Regions from separate parts of the Peribacillus sp. NPDC097675 genome, predicted to be linked through region 1. Evidence: a T-box and tRNA genes for the amino acid it is inferred to sense, from the RefSeq annotation. Region 1 holds a T-box; the other holds one or more tRNA genes.
The links. A T-box is a leader RNA that pairs with one kind of tRNA and senses whether it is charged. The one in region 1 lies ahead of glyQ (glycine--tRNA ligase subunit alpha), so its partner is inferred to be a tRNA-Gly.
Positions count from the first base shown of each region.

Region 2: it has a tRNA-Gly gene. The T-box ahead of glyQ (glycine--tRNA ligase subunit alpha) is inferred to sense a tRNA for this amino acid. The anticodon was not compared.

Region 1 covers NZ_JBNNSK010000001.1:336,552-344,845, reverse strand. Annotated here, with positions in the region: gene glyS (glycine--tRNA ligase subunit beta) at 1-1,836, opposite strand, end outside; gene glyQ (glycine--tRNA ligase subunit alpha) at 1,823-2,719, opposite strand; T-box leader at 2,831-3,006, opposite strand; gene recO (DNA repair protein RecO) at 3,064-3,816, opposite strand; gene ACQKL5_RS01650 (YqzL family protein) at 3,850-3,993, opposite strand; gene era (GTPase Era) at 4,096-5,025, opposite strand; gene ACQKL5_RS01640 (cytidine deaminase) at 5,018-5,416, opposite strand; gene ACQKL5_RS01635 (diacylglycerol kinase family protein) at 5,467-5,847, opposite strand; gene ybeY (rRNA maturation RNase YbeY) at 5,825-6,301, opposite strand; gene ACQKL5_RS01625 (HD family phosphohydrolase) at 6,298-8,294, opposite strand, start outside.
Region 2 covers NZ_JBNNSK010000013.1:36,955-45,248, forward strand. Annotated here, with positions in the region: gene ACQKL5_RS18120 (DHA2 family efflux MFS transporter permease subunit) at 1-1,264, shown strand, start outside; gene ACQKL5_RS18125 (MFS transporter) at 1,328-2,536, opposite strand; gene ACQKL5_RS18130 (MarR family winged helix-turn-helix transcriptional regulator) at 2,550-2,993, opposite strand; gene ACQKL5_RS18135 (NADP-dependent oxidoreductase) at 3,224-4,252, shown strand; gene ACQKL5_RS18140 (YbjN domain-containing protein) at 4,460-4,822, shown strand; tRNA gene ACQKL5_RS18145 (tRNA-Gly) at 5,004-5,077, shown strand; tRNA gene ACQKL5_RS18150 (tRNA-Gly) at 5,266-5,339, shown strand; gene ACQKL5_RS18155 (ABC transporter ATP-binding protein) at 5,517-7,247, shown strand; gene ACQKL5_RS18160 (B3/B4 domain-containing protein) at 7,300-7,968, opposite strand; gene queG (tRNA epoxyqueuosine(34) reductase QueG) at 8,074-8,294, shown strand, end outside.

The sequences.
Region 1 (8,294 bases):
TTCCTGCTCATTTTCAAAGGCAGCTGGGTTCACCGTTACCTTATCGTCGCATTTCACCGCGATATTCATGACACGGCTTAACGCTTCAAGACTTTCTTTAAAGCCTGCTTCATCTTTTTTCGCTTCCAATACCTGAGCCCGTTCAACAATAGAATGGATATAACCCATTTCATTGTGCAAGACAGCGTCAATTAGATCATAGCGAATGTGTAGTTCCTGAAGTAAATGCTTCACACGTGCTTTAAAGAAGGTATGCATATCCGATTTTACATCTGCGAGATCACGTTTCAAAAGGCCTTTAGCTTCAAGTCCTTTCAGACCTAAAGTGATTAATTCCTCTATAGTAATATCCCATTTTTTCTCTGCTAGAATTTGAACGACTCCGCTCGCTTGCCTTCTTAAAGCATATGGATCTTGAGAACCGGTAGGGATTACTCCAATAGCAAAGAACGATGCAAGTGTATCGATTTTTTCAGCTACACTAACGAGCGCCCCTATTTCAGAAGGCGGTACATCATCATCCGCATGGCGTGGCATATAGTGTTCATTGATTGCAGCTGCTACTTCCTTTGCTTCGCCTTTTAGTAGGGCATATTTTTCACCCATATACCCTTGCAATTCAGGGAACTCATAAACCATATGACTCACGAGATCAAATTTGGCAATTTTGGCAGCACGGAGCGCCAATTCTTTATCCACTTTTAGATTTAAAGCATCCACCAATGCACCAGTCACTTCGGTTACACGACCCGTTTTTTCGGCAAGTGTACCGATTTCTTCATGGTACACGATGCTATCAAGCTTCTTCAAAGCGTCAGCAATCTCTTTTTTCTGATCTTCTTTGTAGAAGAAATCCGCATCGGATAAACGGGCACGCAATACTTTTTCGTTCCCTTTTGATACTTTATCCAAGTGGCGGTTATCCCCATTTCGAACGGTCACGAAGAAAGGAAGCAGCTTTCCTTCTTGATCCTTTACAGGGAAATAACGTTGGTGCTCCTTCATCGAAGTGATTAATACCTGTGAAGGAAGTTCAAGAAATTCTTCTTCAAAACGACCAAATAACACAGTTGGATATTCGACTAAATTGTTTACTTCTTCCAGAAGATCTTCATCTACTGGGATAATCCAGCCGTTCTCTTGTTCTAGGTTTTTAATTTGTTCTAAAATGATATGACGACGTTTGTCAGGATTAGCCATGACAAACTGTTCGTTTAGCGATTTTTCGTATTGGTCAGGAGTTTCAATGACTGCACTTTCACCTAGGAACCGGTGACCTTTTGTTTCTTTACCCGTTTCTACGTCAGCGATAGTGAATGGAACCACTTCTTTCCCGAATAAAGCAATCAACCATTTAATCGGACGAACAAAACGAAGCTCTTGATTGGCCCAACGCATATTTTTCGGGAAGGTCATGCCAGTTATGATGTCCTGCAGTTCAGATAATAGTTGTGCTGTCGGCTGTCCTTTGATGAATTTATTCACATGAACATATTCTACGCCTTTAAGTTCTTTAAAATATATATCTTCAGCCGTCATGCCTTGGCCTCTTACAAATCCTAATGCCGCTTTTGACCAGTTTCCTTCGCTGTCCACAGCAATTTTCTTAGCTGGTCCTTTTGCCTCTTCTTCGATGTCCTTTTGCGACTCTGCTACATCTTTTATCAATATCGCCAGACGTCTTGGTGTTGAAAACTCTTCAACTTCACCAAATTCAATCGCTTTTTGGCTCAACCATTTTTGTACTTTATCGGATAATTGTTTCATAGAGGCTGTAACAAAACGAGCCGGTAGCTCTTCCAATCCAATTTCCAATAACAAATCACGCTTGCTCATTTGTATTTTCCCCTTTCACTTTCAGGATCGGGAATCCTAATTTTTCCCGCTCTTCATAGAAGGTTTTAGCAACCTTACGCGCTAAGTTACGACAACGGGCAATATAACCCGTTCTCTCCGTTACTGAAATGGCACCTCTCGCATCCAAAAGATTAAAAGTATGTGAACATTTTAATACATAGTCATAGGCAGGATGTACAAGGCCTTCATCCATTTGACGATGTGCTTCCTTTTCATACATCGTGAAAAGTTGGAAAAGCATATCAAGGTCGGATGTCTCGAATGTATATTTCGAATGCTCGTATTCCGGTTGCCCAAAAATATCGCGTACCGTAAATCCGTCCGTCCATTCAAGTTCAAAAACATTTTCTTTTTCCTGAATGTATGATGCCAGACGTTCGATGCCGTATGTAATTTCGACGGAAACCGGCTTACACTCAAGACCACCTACTTGTTGGAAATAAGTGAATTGGGTAATTTCCATACCATCCAGCCATACTTCCCAGCCAAGACCCGCACAACCAAGGGACGGGTTCTCCCAGTTATCTTCAACGAAGCGAATGTCATGCTCAAGCGGATCAATGCCCAACTTACGTAATGAATCCAAATAAAGTTCCTGGATGTTATCCGGAGACGGCTTCATGATGACTTGAAATTGGTGATGTTGGTAAAGACGGTTAGGATTTTCTCCATAACGACCGTCTGCAGGACGACGTGAAGGCTCCACGTATGCAACACTCCATGGCTCTGGTCCAATAGCTCTTAAGAAAGTATAAGGACTCATCGTTCCGGCACCTTTTTCGACATCATAAGCATTCATTAAAATACAGCCCTGTTCAGACCAATGCTTTTGCAAAGTTAAAATCATATTTTGAATATTCATCGTACACCTCCAGATTATTTAAAACGGCTTACGTTAATTCAGGGACGGGAACTCTCTTTTACCGGTTATTTTCTTAGGCAAACAAAAAACTCCCGTCCCTATGCGTAAATGCATAGGGACGAGAGTTTACCCGCGGTTCCACCCTAATTGCCGTCATTGAAACGGCCTCTTTTCAAACCTATCATGCTCCGGAACGCCCTTCCCTGTATCTCCATATCCCGGCTTGCACCATCCCGGGTTCGCTTGTATGAATAATGACAGGTACTCTTTTCCATCAATGCATTCTTCTTATTTTGATGATTAAAATTTTATACAAACAAGCAAGGAATGTCAATAGTACGAACTTAAAACATATCTTTCATTGAATCAATCTGCTTTAAGAACTTTTTGGACTTTAAATGTAGCCCTGAATATTCTTCATAATAGGCATCAATGATTTTCGCCAATTCTTTTTTCGTCTCCGGTTTAACGGATATGTTTCCAAGCCTAGATAAATCAAAATAATAGAAAATTCTCAGGAGTTTGACAGCTGAAGGTGAAATTTTATAATGATAGGGATCTTTATCCAAACAGCGATGACAAATAAAACCGGCTTCCCTTAGAGAAAAAGCAAATTCCCCTTCGGTCTCCCCGCAGACAGCGCATTGGTTCAATACTGGATTAATCCCATTGACAGGAAGCATTTTCATTTCGAAAATGAATTTCAATACTTCAGCATCGTATTCTTCATTTATGTAATGCAAAGTTTGTGAAAGCAATTCAAACAGATATGGATTTGCCTTCTTATCATCCACGCTCTTATCGAGCAATTCCACGATATAGGAAGCATAGGCAGTGGCAAACAGGTCCTCCCTAATAAAACGAAGTGAGTCGACCATCTCTCCCTGCTGTAGTCCTCCAAGGCCGCTCGATGTCGTAACAAGGAAATACCCGGAGCAAAAAAGCTGGGTCACGGCGGCAAGCCTGCTGTTTGGCTTGCTCGCCCCTCTTGCCATAACCCCTATTTTCCCTAGCTCCCGGGTATAAATCGTAATAATTTTATTGTTTTCTCCATATGCAGTCCGTCTTATGACAATGCCTTCGCATTTTTGAAGCATAAAAGACACCACCCATACTTGCCAAGCTAATCCTTAAGAAACAGGAAAATCAATATCAGCTAGCTCTTCATTCGATGCTAATGGTCTTTCCTGCCTTTCGACTTCTATCTCCTTATAAAGCAAATAGGTGTCCACATTACCTGTCTCACTAAATAACTCCCAGGTAAAATCCAACATGTAAAGCCCACCTTTCATAGTGACTAGCAATAAGATAAATATCCGTCCTTATAGATTAGCTTGGCCGTTTTTCACACTTTCATGAAGCGTAAAATTTGTTAATTAATATTCTTTCTCATCGAATCCAAAATCACGTAACTGGCTTGCTTTATTACGCCAATCCTTTTGGACTTTAACCCATAATTCAAGGAAAACTTTAGAACCTAATAGGTTCTCAATGTCAATCCTCGCACGGCTGCCGACTTCTTTCAGCATTTTCCCTTGCTTACCGATGACGATTCCTTTTTGTGAATCCCGTTCGACAATGATGGTCGCCATAACGTTAATGGTGTCGCTGTTATCCATTTTTTTAATTGAATCGATCACGACAGCCACGGAATGCGGAATCTCTTCTCGAGTCAAGTGCAGCACCTTTTCACGAACCAATTCAGAAATAATGAAACGTTCCGGATGGTCTGTTACTTGATCGGCTGGGTAAAACTGTGGACCTTCAGGTAGATGCTCCTTAATTTGACCAAGCAGTGTATCCACATTATTACCTTCAAGTGCTGAGATGGGCACCACGGCAGCGAATGGATATAGTTTTTGGTATTTTTCAATGATAGGCAGCAGTTCATCAGGGTGCATCGTGTCAATCTTATTGACTACAAGGAAAACCGGTGTTTTAACGCTTTGTAGTTTTTCAATGATAAACTCATCACCACGACCGTAGCCTTCTTCCGCATTGATCATGAACAGAATCAAATCGACCTCTTTCAAGGTATTTGTCGCTACCTTCATCATAAAGTCGCCAAGCTTATGCTTTGGTTTATGAATGCCCGGTGTATCAATGAAAATCATTTGTGAATCATTTTGCGTAAGGACACCTTGCACCTTATTTCTAGTTGTTTGTGGTTTATCGCTCATGATTGCGATTTTCTGGCCGATTACTCGGTTCAAAAATGTACTTTTGCCGACATTTGGACGGCCAATGATGGAGATGAAACCTGATTTGTATCCTTTTACCTGTGTATCGTTAACTAATTTATTCATTTAGATCCTCCGGTGAAAAAGCTCCTGGAAGCAATTCCTGTACTGTTAGTTCTTTGGTATCACCTTTCAAGTTGGTTAAAACGACAACCATGTCTTGATCGCATAGTTCTGAGATAACTTGCCTGCAAGCTCCACAAGGGGAAACCGGTCGGTCAGTATCTGCCACCACCGCTAGTTTCGTGAACTGCTTGTCATTATGGGCATACGCACTGAATAATGCGGTTCTTTCCGCACAGTTGCACATGCTGTAAGCTGCATTTTCGATATTACAACCATGATAAACCTTACCATCGGCCGTTAATAATGCAGCGCCTACTTTAAACTTCGAATAAGGGACATAAGCCTTCTCCCTAGCCTTTTTAGCTTCCTCAATCAATTCATTCGTATTCATTTCACATTTCCCCCTCTATATTGGATACATTTCGGATGAATAAAAAGAACTTACATAATACCCAATTTCGGTAAAAAAATAATCAATCCAACTATTATAGAAAATATAGCATATATGAATACAGCCCCGGCTGCAATATCTTTTGCCTGCTTGGCAAGAGGATGGATTTGGTCTGTCACTAAATCTACAACCCGTTCAATGGCCGAATTCACTAATTCTAATGCAATCGTACCAGCAATTGCCGCCAAAATAAACAACCATTCCATTCCGTCCAATGAATAATACCAGCCAAAGAACACAACAACTAGCATCACCACGAAATGGATTTGTATGTTCCGTTCGGTCCGCACCGCTTCCAAAATCCCCTGGCAAGCAAATGAAAAGCTTTTGACGAGTGGATATTTTGGTTTACCCTTCTCTCGAGAGCCCATATTCCCCCAATATCTCCTTTTGTCTAGAAAACATCACTTTTTCATCTTCCTCGGTCATATGGTCATAGCCCAATAAATGAAGAAAACCATGTAGGGCTAAAAAGCCAAGTTCACGATCAAAAGAATGACCATATTCCTCGGCCTGCTCTTTTGTCCGTTCAATCGAAATGATAATATCTCCAAGCATGCGAGGCATTTCTGCCCCAATAATCTCGACTTCTTCCTCGCCCATTTCTTCCAGAGCAAAAGAAATGACATCTGTAGCCGAATCCTTATTACGATATTCTTTGTTAATCTCCTGAATCCGTTTGTTGTCTACAAAAGTGACGGAGAGTTCCGTCCCTTCTTCGATGGTTTCCTTTTTCGCCGCAAATTGCAAAATGCTTTCAACAAGCTGCTGGCCCTTTTCCGTTACTTCATTCGTTTCATCAATTAAATCCATTGTTAAAATCATTTTTTCACCTTCTGTCCTAATTTATCCATGTCAGGATACTCGATCCTTGAGTGGAAAATACCATTCAGCGATTCACAAAGCGAATGCTTTACGATGCTTAATTCTCTCATAGTAATGTCACATTCATCAAATTGACCGTCTTGAATCCGGTCACTGATAATGAAACTTACCAGTTCTTCAATCTTCTCGGGCGTAGGGTGCTTCATAGACCTGACTGCAGCCTCTACACTATCAGCGATACCAATGACGGCCACTTCCTTCATCTTAGCCATTGGGCCGGGATACCGGTAATCGGCTTCACACGTCGCTTCATCTTCCTTGCAGGCCTTGTGGTAGAAAAACTTCAATAAAGTGGTTCCATGATGTTGTTCCGCAATATCTACAATTTCTTTTGGGAACTTATGACTGCGAAGCATCTCTCCACCATCGATGGCATGTGCAGTGATAATGTCCTTGCTTGTTTCAGGCTGTAGCTTATCATGCGGATTTTCTTCATTCAGCTGATTCTCAATGAAAAAATGTGGCCGTTTTGTCTTTCCTATATCGTGATAATACGAACCGACCCTTGCAAGCAAACCATTTGAGCCAATGGCTTCACATGCCGATTCCGCTAAATTGGCTACCATTACACTATGGTGGTACGTTCCAGGTGCTTCAATCAAAATTTTTCGCAAGAGAGGATGATTTGGATTGGAAAGTTCAATTAACTTTATTGAAGATAAAATCCCAAATCCAGACTCAAAAAACGGAAGCAGTCCCATCGTCAATACAGCTGAACCAAGCCCAGACCCAATAGCCGCAGCTGCATGGTATAAATATTCTATTTTTGTATAATGTCCATCCATAATAAAAATAAGCGAATATACAAAAGCGATATTAATGAATGACATCATTAAACCAGCTATCAGCACTTTAGATTTGAAATTTGAGCGCGATAATATAATGATTGCCATCAGTCCGCTAAAAATGATATATAACCCCATCGAGAAGTCGAGATTTCCTGGCGTATCGCCATTAAATATTATCGTACCATAAGAACCTAATAAAATTGTCATCCCTACAGCTAATTTATCATTTAATAATATCTTGATAAGCATGGCCGCCATGGCCGCCGGGAAAATGTACTCCAAATTCGTATCTTTAAGTTCAGCGAAAATGCTGACTGTTTTCATGGTTGCCATGGAAAAAATGAAAACTAAGCTGAAAATCAATAATTGATTGTACTTATTATCCCTTTTCGTTATGGAATAGTAAAAGAAGTAATAAAAAGCTGTAAACGTTAAAAGGATATATAGTAGGAGGCCTACATATGGGTAGATCGTTGACTCGGTACTTAAAAAACCAGCCAATTCAAGCTGCCTGTACACATCTCGGTCCACCAACTGATTTTCTTCTACGATTATCTGGCCCTGTAGGATCCTTATAGGCTCTACGCTCTCTACTGCTTTTCGACGTTGTTCCTCTGTTTTGTCTTTATCAAAAAAAACATTCTGAATGATGGCTGAGCGGGCAAGTGATGTAGAGACCTTTTTCATATCACTATTTATGCTCATATAACTCAGTTCATCGACCACTTTTTTCTTGGCATTTTCGACATCACTCGCTGAAATTCGATCACTCATCACGTTATTTACGGCCGTGATCGTTGAATCCCTTGCAATTTCCAACTCATCTTCATCTGCTTGGACCAATGCAAGGAAAACAGATTCTTCGATGTTTTTATTGACCTCCTCTGTCAATTTTTCTTTCAATATGGATACCTTTTGACCATCTGTCTTTTTGATATCTTTTTTACTGCCCTTATTAGGATCCGTTTCTTTTTTTACCTCAATCGCTGAATCAAATATGGAAGAAATCAGATCGACCTTATTTTTTGCATATTCTTTTTTTAAGGTATAAACATCTGCCACCTGTTTAGATATTTCTTCTTTTTCTTTTGCAGTTTTATATGTATCTTCTATAGTCTTGGTGGATCGAATGGTCTGTTCTGCAG
Region 2 (8,294 bases), on a different contig from region 1:
GACGGGATATCTATTGACCCTGGGAATCTTGGTCCCGGTATCAGGACTCTTGATACAGTGGTTCAGTACTCGTCAATTATTCTTTGCTTCATTGGTGTTCTCCATCATTGGGACGCTCGTTGCCGCATTATCTCCAGGTTTTGGATTGTTGCTGGTAGCTCGTGTCATTCAGGCAATCGGAACAGCTTTATTGTTACCTCTTATGTTCAATACGATACTATTGATTTTCCCGGTTCATAAACGTGGGGCCACGATGGGGCTAATGGGGCTGGTCATCATGTTCGCACCAGCAATCGGACCAACGGTTTCTGGCCTGATTCTTCAACACCTGACTTGGAATTGGATTTTTTGGGTTTCCTTGCCTTTCCTTGTTTTTGCCTTATTGTTTGGATTAGTATATATGCAAAACGTCTCACCAATCACTAAACCTAAAATCGACATTCCATCGATTATTTTATCGACGATCGGTTTTGGCGGAATTGTATATGGCTTCAGTATGGCTGGAGATAAAGGATGGGGGAGTGCTGTCGTCTTATTAACCCTTATTGTCGGGTTAATTGGCTTGCTTTCATTCTCACTAAGACAATTGAAGATGGATAAGCCGATGATAGACTTAAGTGTCATGAAATACCCAATGTTTACCTTAGGATTAATCACGGTTTTCCTTGCCTTCATGGTCATCTTGTCTTCCATGATACTATTGCCACTGTACCTGCAAACGGGAATGGCATTAGCTGCGTTTACGGCTGGTCTTGTGCTATTGCCGGGTGGAATCCTGAACGGGATCATGTCTCCGATAACTGGGCGCATTTTTGACAAGTATGGTCCAAGAGGATTAGTCACTCCAGGATTCATCATCGTGATTATCGTGTTATGGTTCCTATCGAATGTCACAACGGAAACGACGATCACAACGATTATCATCCTGCATTCGTTATTGATGGTCGGTGTCTCCCTGGTGATGATGCCTGCACAGACAAATGGTCTTAATCAGCTTCCAAAAGATCTATATCCCGATGGAACGGCTTTAATGAATACATTGCAACAAGTGTCGGGTGCAATAGGTACGACAGTAGCTATTACAATCATGTCAGCTTCGCAAAAATCGTATATGTTGGAAGTGGAGAATCCATTAGACCCAACTGTTTTAGGCGCTGCGTTGACCGCAGGTGTTCAAGATGCCTTTATCTTCGGTTTACTTCTTGCTGTCGTTGGTCTGGTTGTTTCCCTCTTCATAAAAAATGCACGCGAAAAACAAGCATAAAAAAAGTAGCCAGAAAGAGATCAACATTCTCTTCTGGCTACTCTTTTTTATTTAGATTTTTAATCAAGCCAATCCGGATTTCTTAAGCTCTGCCATTGTTGCACGTTCTTTTTTTCCATGCAAGAAATAGTAAAGAACAGCAGTGACAAGGACGACAATTCCCAAGATGATGTATAGATTGCTGTATCCCGTTTTTGGAATGATAAATCCTAAAGCGTAAGGTCCGAAGCCAAGTCCCGCATCAAGTGCGATAAAGAAAGTGGATGTGGCTAACCCCATACGGTGAGGCGGCGTCAATTTGACAGCGATAGCTTGCGTGCTCGATTGCATATTACCAAAGCCAAGACCAATTAGGATTCCGGCTAAAAGCAAGGTAAAACTAGTGGTTGCTGTACTTAGTAGCAACATACCTCCAGCAAAGATAATGAAGGAAGGGTACATAATATAGTTCGAACCTTTGGAGTCCATTAAGCGACCTGTGAAAGGACGCGATACGAGTACGGCGACCGCATAGACAAGGAAGAAGAAGCTTGCCGTGCTGACCAGGTTAATTTCAATTGCATAAAAATTAATATAGGACAGGACGCTAGAGTAACAGAAAGCGACTAGTAGCGTAATGATTGCGATTGGAACGGCATTCGGTTCAATAAAGCTAGAGAGCTTAAAGCCTTTAACCTCAGATCCCTTGGTTGAGGTCTGTAATTTTGGAACATATACGAAAAGGGATGTAATAAAAGCGATTATGCCTAAGACCACGCAGAATCCTAGAATCACTTGGAATGAAGAATGTTGACTTAAGGAAAGCCCGATGAAAGGTCCGATTGCTGTAGCCAATGTTGCACTCATGCTGAAGTAGCCGATGCCTTCCGCTTTTCTTGTGACCGGGATGATCTGAGCCACGATCGTTCCAGAGGCAGTTCCGGCCATTCCCATTGTAAAACCATGAATTAAGCGGTTAAAGAGGAGAAAGGGAACCCCGAGATCCACAAAGTATAATATGGATGCCAATGTGAAGAGAACCAATCCAATGATTAATGTCTTCTTTCGACCAATTGCATTGATGAAGCGACCGATCATGAGTCGGCCAATTAATGAACCGATAATGAAAATTCCGGTTATAAGTCCTGCCTGGCTCGTTGTGGCACCATATTCCTTTACCGCATAGACCCCGATAGTGACCATTAATAAATAAAAGATTAACGTGATAAAAAAGTTGACGGAAGAAACGATGATAAAGTCCTTCGTCCACAATTTTTGTTTAGATTGTTGCAATTTTCTTGTCTCCTCACTTTATAAGTTTGTGTCGTATGCTTTCCATAATGCGAATGGCCTCTTGCTGTTCAACCTCCGAAATCCCCGTCAAGATATCCTGCTCGAATTGATCAATCGTCACACGTACTTCCAGATATATAGTTTTCCCTAATTCAGTAAGTTGCATGATTCTTTCACGTTTATCCTTACCTGGAATTTGTTCCACGTAACCGAGTTCTTCTAATCGGTTAATGGTTCGTGTGACCGTCGGTTTTTCCACACCTTGATAGGTGGATAGGTCTACAAGTGTTGAGGGACCGTCATTAAATAATCGATACAAAATTGTCCATTGCGCTCTGTATAGATTGTGTTTACCAAGCTCGATATTAAGGTTATTTTCAAAAGGCCTGTATAATAGAACTAATTGATGGAAGAATTTGCGGTACGTTTCGATTTTCGTTGCCCCCTCGTCTATTATAGTTACCCTTGGTAACTATAATAGTGTACCAGATATATGAACGGTCTGTATAGGGCCAACTTTACTTTTGATGTAAGGGGAAGGGAATGGCGATGGAACGTTTAGGATTTACAATATGGGCTACATTATAGAATATAGAAGAAAAGCAAGCATAAATTTTGACCGGTGTTATTAGATAATGCTAGTCTTACTTTTCTATATCATGTAGTAAAAATCAAGGAGGAATACACATGACACAATTAAAACAACAAACCATTACTTTGGCAAACCGACCTAAAGGGATGCCTTCAAAAGAAGACTTCAAATTTGTGGAGGGTGAAGTTCCTACACCAAAAGACAATCAAGTACTAGTTCGGACACTTTACTTATCCGTTGATCCTTATATGCGTGGAAGAATGCAAGACACTAAATCATATATTGCCCCATTCGAATTGAACAAAGTTATTACGGGGGGCGTCGTGGCTGAGGTGGTAGAATCCAAATCAGATTCCTTCAAGCAGGGCGATGTCGTTGTGGGAAACATCGACTGGGCAGAATATACAGTTGTAAATGAAAAGCAAGTTAGAGTGATTGATCCTAAAGTTGCGCCAATCACGACTCATTTAGGGATACTGGGAATGACGGGATTAACAGCGTACTTTGGATTACTGGATATCGGTAAACCACAAGAAGGCGAAACGGTCGTTGTGTCCGGAGCAGCTGGTGCCGTTGGTTCGGTAGTCGGACAAATTGCTAAAATCAAAGGGGCCAAGGTAGTGGGCATTGCCGGTTCGGATGAGAAAATCGAGTATTTAACAAAAGAATTGGGCTTTGATGGAGCCGTCAATTATAAGAAAGATAGTTTTGAAACAGATTTGAAAAACGCTCTTCCTGATGGTGTCGATGTTTATTACGATAATGTTGGTGGAGAAGTAACTGATGCTGTTTTCACACTGTTAAATACGAATGCTCGTATTCCATTGTGTGGTGCGATTTCTTCTTATAATGCAGAAGGAAAAGATTTTGGGCCACGCCTGCAATCCGCGATGATTAAAACGAGTGCCCTTATGAAAGGCTTTACGATTGGCAATTATGCAGATCGTTTACAAGAAGGCGCTTCAGACTTGGGCCAGTGGCTGCAAGAAGGTAAGCTGAAGTATGAAGAAACGATTGTGGAAGGGTTCGAGAACACGCCTGAGGCATTCTTGGACTTATTCAAAGGGAAAAATCTAGGCAAGCAGCTTGTAAAAGTTGCCGATCCAAAATATGCAACGCTATAAGTTTTCATATCAGGCATAGTAGAGGGAGACCTTTACTATGCTTTTTTTTATGTTCACGGGGACTATTTCATTTTTTTGTCTTTTATCCATTGAAATGTGTGTAAATATTCCGAATTTGCATATAAAATGTACATACAGACAGAAAGGTGATGGATTATGTCAAACGTTGCTAAATTTCGAGATTTTTTAAACCGGGAGAAAATCTATATGAATGAGCTGAAGGAGGATGATATCACCTTTTTTAGAGTGGAACAGAAGTTAAAGGACGGGTGGAAGGTCCTTTTGGTCTTTTCTTTTAGTCAAGATGAAAAGGTGGCGGACTTATTTTGTTTCAATGTAGCTGAGCTAAAGAATCCTGATAAGAAAATGGATGTACATACACTGTTGAATGAATATAATGCTAATTTCCGATATTCGAAGTTGTACGAGGAAAATGGGACGATTTCCATCCGCTATGCCTATTCCCTGGATGAGGAATTTCACCCGGATTTAGCATTCCGAAAGTTGATTATGCTACTTGAGACAGCAGAGCAGGTTTATCCACGTCTTATGGAAGTCATATGGTCTTGAACATGAATGGTTGGAAAGTTCTCTTTTTAGGGAACTTTTTAACATGTATTCTAGAATAGAGCATAGACTAGTCATATCTCCAGGAAATTATATTTTTTTCAAAAAGACTATTGCATTTCTTTAGAATTAGCTATATAATTATTTTTGTTGTTAGTCATTCGACAAAGTTCTACAAAAACCTGCGGGTGTAGTTTAGTGGTAAAACCTCAGCCTTCCAAGCTGATGATGAGGGTTCGATTCCCTTCACCCGCTCCAATCATACATACTCATAACGCAGGGTTTCGTTACCTGGAGAACGAAGCCTTGGGTTTTTTATATTTACTGAGATGCTAAGTAATCATAAATGAGTGGTAAGAAAGTCTTGTGAAAAAACTATTGCATTTTATTCTATTAACCTTTATAATAATTTTATTAGTTTCTTCGACAAACTTCTACAATAGCCTGCGGGTGTAGTTTAGTGGTAAAACCTCAGCCTTCCAAGCTGATGATGAGGGTTCGATTCCCTTCACCCGCTCCAATTTTACATACTCATAACGCAGGGTTTCGTTACTTGGAGAACGAAGCTTTGCGTTTTTTATATGTTCGATAAGAGATCCCGCTGAATGCAGCTGGATTTTTTTAATGCCTGCATTTGTAAGTATCTGTTCATTTGCCTATAATTTAGGTAAGTGTATATGGAGAGAAGAGGTTGTTCATGGATAAGAAGTTGAATATCAAATCATTTTTTTCCTTGTTAAGATCGGAAAAGTTGCCAATGGGAATGGTTATTTTTGTATTGGTGCTAAGTTTAGTGGAAACGGTGGCGAGCCTTGTTGTGCCTTTGGTCACGAAGGACCTGGTCGATATGGTCTCAGGAAGTGGGATTGAAAGAACGACCATCTTCCTTTTACTTGGTGCATTCATCGTCCAGACTGTTGCGGGAGGATTTTCTTATTACTTTTTGAGCTATATCGGTGAAAATGTAGTGGCCGGTATTCGCCGGAAACTGTGGAACCATACATTGCAATTGCCGATTTCCTTTTTCGATTCCCACCAGTCCGGTGAGACGCTTAGCCGGATCACTCAGGATACGAATACGATCAAGACGATTATCACCAACCATTTCGTGACATTCATTTCGGGAATCATTTCGATAATTGGATCGGTCATCATTTTATTTATGTTGGATTGGCGAATGACCACCATCATGCTTAGCATCGTGCCATTGTCGATGTTAATTCTAATTCCGCTTGGACGAAAAATGTATAAAGTCTCTAGGCAAACACAGGATGAAATGGCGACCTTCAGCGGAAACCTAGGGAGGGTCCTGAGTGAAGTGCGTCTTGTGAAATCACATAATGCAGAAGCGATAGAACGTGAAAAAGGCAATGGTGGCGTAAGTGAGCTCTTTCGTTTCGGCTTGAAGGAGGCGCGTATCCAAGCCATCATATCCCCCTTCATGACGACGGTCATGATGGTGATCCTTGTAATATTGATTGGGTACGGGGGAGTACGGGTTGCTTCCGGTGCATTGACCGCCGGGACGCTAGTGGCCATCATTATTTACATGATACAAATCATCGTCCCATTCAGTCAGTTGGCCTCGTTCTTTACGGCCTTTCAAAAGGCGATGGGAGCAACGGAACGGATTCAGAACGTCCTGTCGATACCGGGTGAAACATATGAAGGGAAGCATGGCACGTTAGTTACGGCGGATTTTACATTCAAGAATGTTTCATTTTCCTATCAAACGGCCAAGCCGATCTTACAGGACATATCCTTTACGGTTCCAGCTAATAAGACCGTCGCCCTTGTGGGACCAAGCGGTGGCGGGAAGACGACCATCTTCTCGTTGATTGAACGGTTTTATGAACCGACAAATGGGCAAATCACGCTGGGACCCGTGTCAATCAAGGATATTGACCTGTCGTTATGGCGGTCGCAAATTGGGTATGTATCACAGGAAAGTCCGATCATGACCGGGTCGATAAAAGAAAATATAGCGTATGGATTAGGCCGCCATGTGGAATTGGATGAAATCATCGGTGCGGCAAAAATGGCCAATGCCGAGCGGTTTATTGAAAAGCTTCCGGAGGGCTTTGATACCGAGGTGGGGGAAAGAGGCGTGAAGTTATCAGGTGGTCAACGGCAACGGATTGCCATTGCCCGTGCTGTGCTGCGCAATCCAAAAATCCTGCTGCTTGACGAGGCGACCTCGAATCTCGACAGTGAATCGGAGCTCCTTGTACAGCAGGCCATCAAAAATCTGATGGCTGGACGGACGACAATAATCATTGCCCATAGGCTTTCAACTGTAATTGAAGCCGACCAACTGCTTGTGGTGGAAGAAGGTCGGATTACTGGAGCAGGAACACATGAGGAGCTGCTTACTAGTCACGACTTGTATCGTAAGCTTGCCACACAACAATTGCAGCTACAAAACTGAATCGCATAAAAAAACCTGGGTCATGTATTTCGCGACCCAGGTTTTATTTGTTTTATCCTTCTAGGACAGAATACGTTCCTTCCCCGCCGTGGATCTCAAGGAACATGTCCATCAATGATTTCGTCAGCTGTTGCGCTTCTTTGATTGGTGTCTTGGCTTGCAAATAAATGATCTGGATGGCATGTTTCGTTTCTTCGGTGACCTTTGTCCGTTCTGAATCGACATAGGGACTTCCAAACGGGCCATGATCATCAACGGAAACAATCATGTTTTCCATCGAGTTCAACCGGCCGTTCAAGCCGTCATACTTGTCTGTGCTCCCGCCAATATCAATCGAGATATTTCCTGCTAATTTGTCGGTATCGTAAATGCCAATCGGAACTTCGTATAAAAGCGAGAAAAAATTATTCAAGTCGATGGCCGAATGGATGGGTGTTAAGTAATTCTGTTTTTTGACCCGGCGATAGAGGGCTTCGACGGAAGGCCGGTAGCGTGACGGGTTTGTTCCAGTCATTTTAAAAATTTCACGCCATTCCTTGATACCTGGAAAATCCGTGAGTTCTTTTTCTTCCAGGTCGAAGAATAGAGCTTCCTGGAATAATTGAAGTCTCCCTTTTACCATTTGCGGTGAGGGGCCGACTTCGATGTTTTCGTATGTAATGACACCAACCTTGAAATCAGGGATTTTGCTGCCGATATTAGAGGAAATCTTAATTTCCAAGTGATACACCTCCAAAAATGATTGAAATTAGTTTATCATAGATACCAATGGTTTGATATGTTACACGCATCATTGGGTAGAATGAAGAGAACGAAGGTGATCAATATGGATATGCATGCACTCAAGCAAGAAGTGATTATATATAGTAAGGAAATAGGCATCGATAAAATCGGATTTACGTCGGCCACGACTTTCACGGATTTGAAAAGTAGGCTGATCCGGCAGCAGGAGTTGGATTACCAGTCCGGTTTTGAAGAAAAGGACATTGAAAAAAGGGTCAGGCCCGAATTGATCTTTGATAAACCGCAATCGATCATTTCCATTGC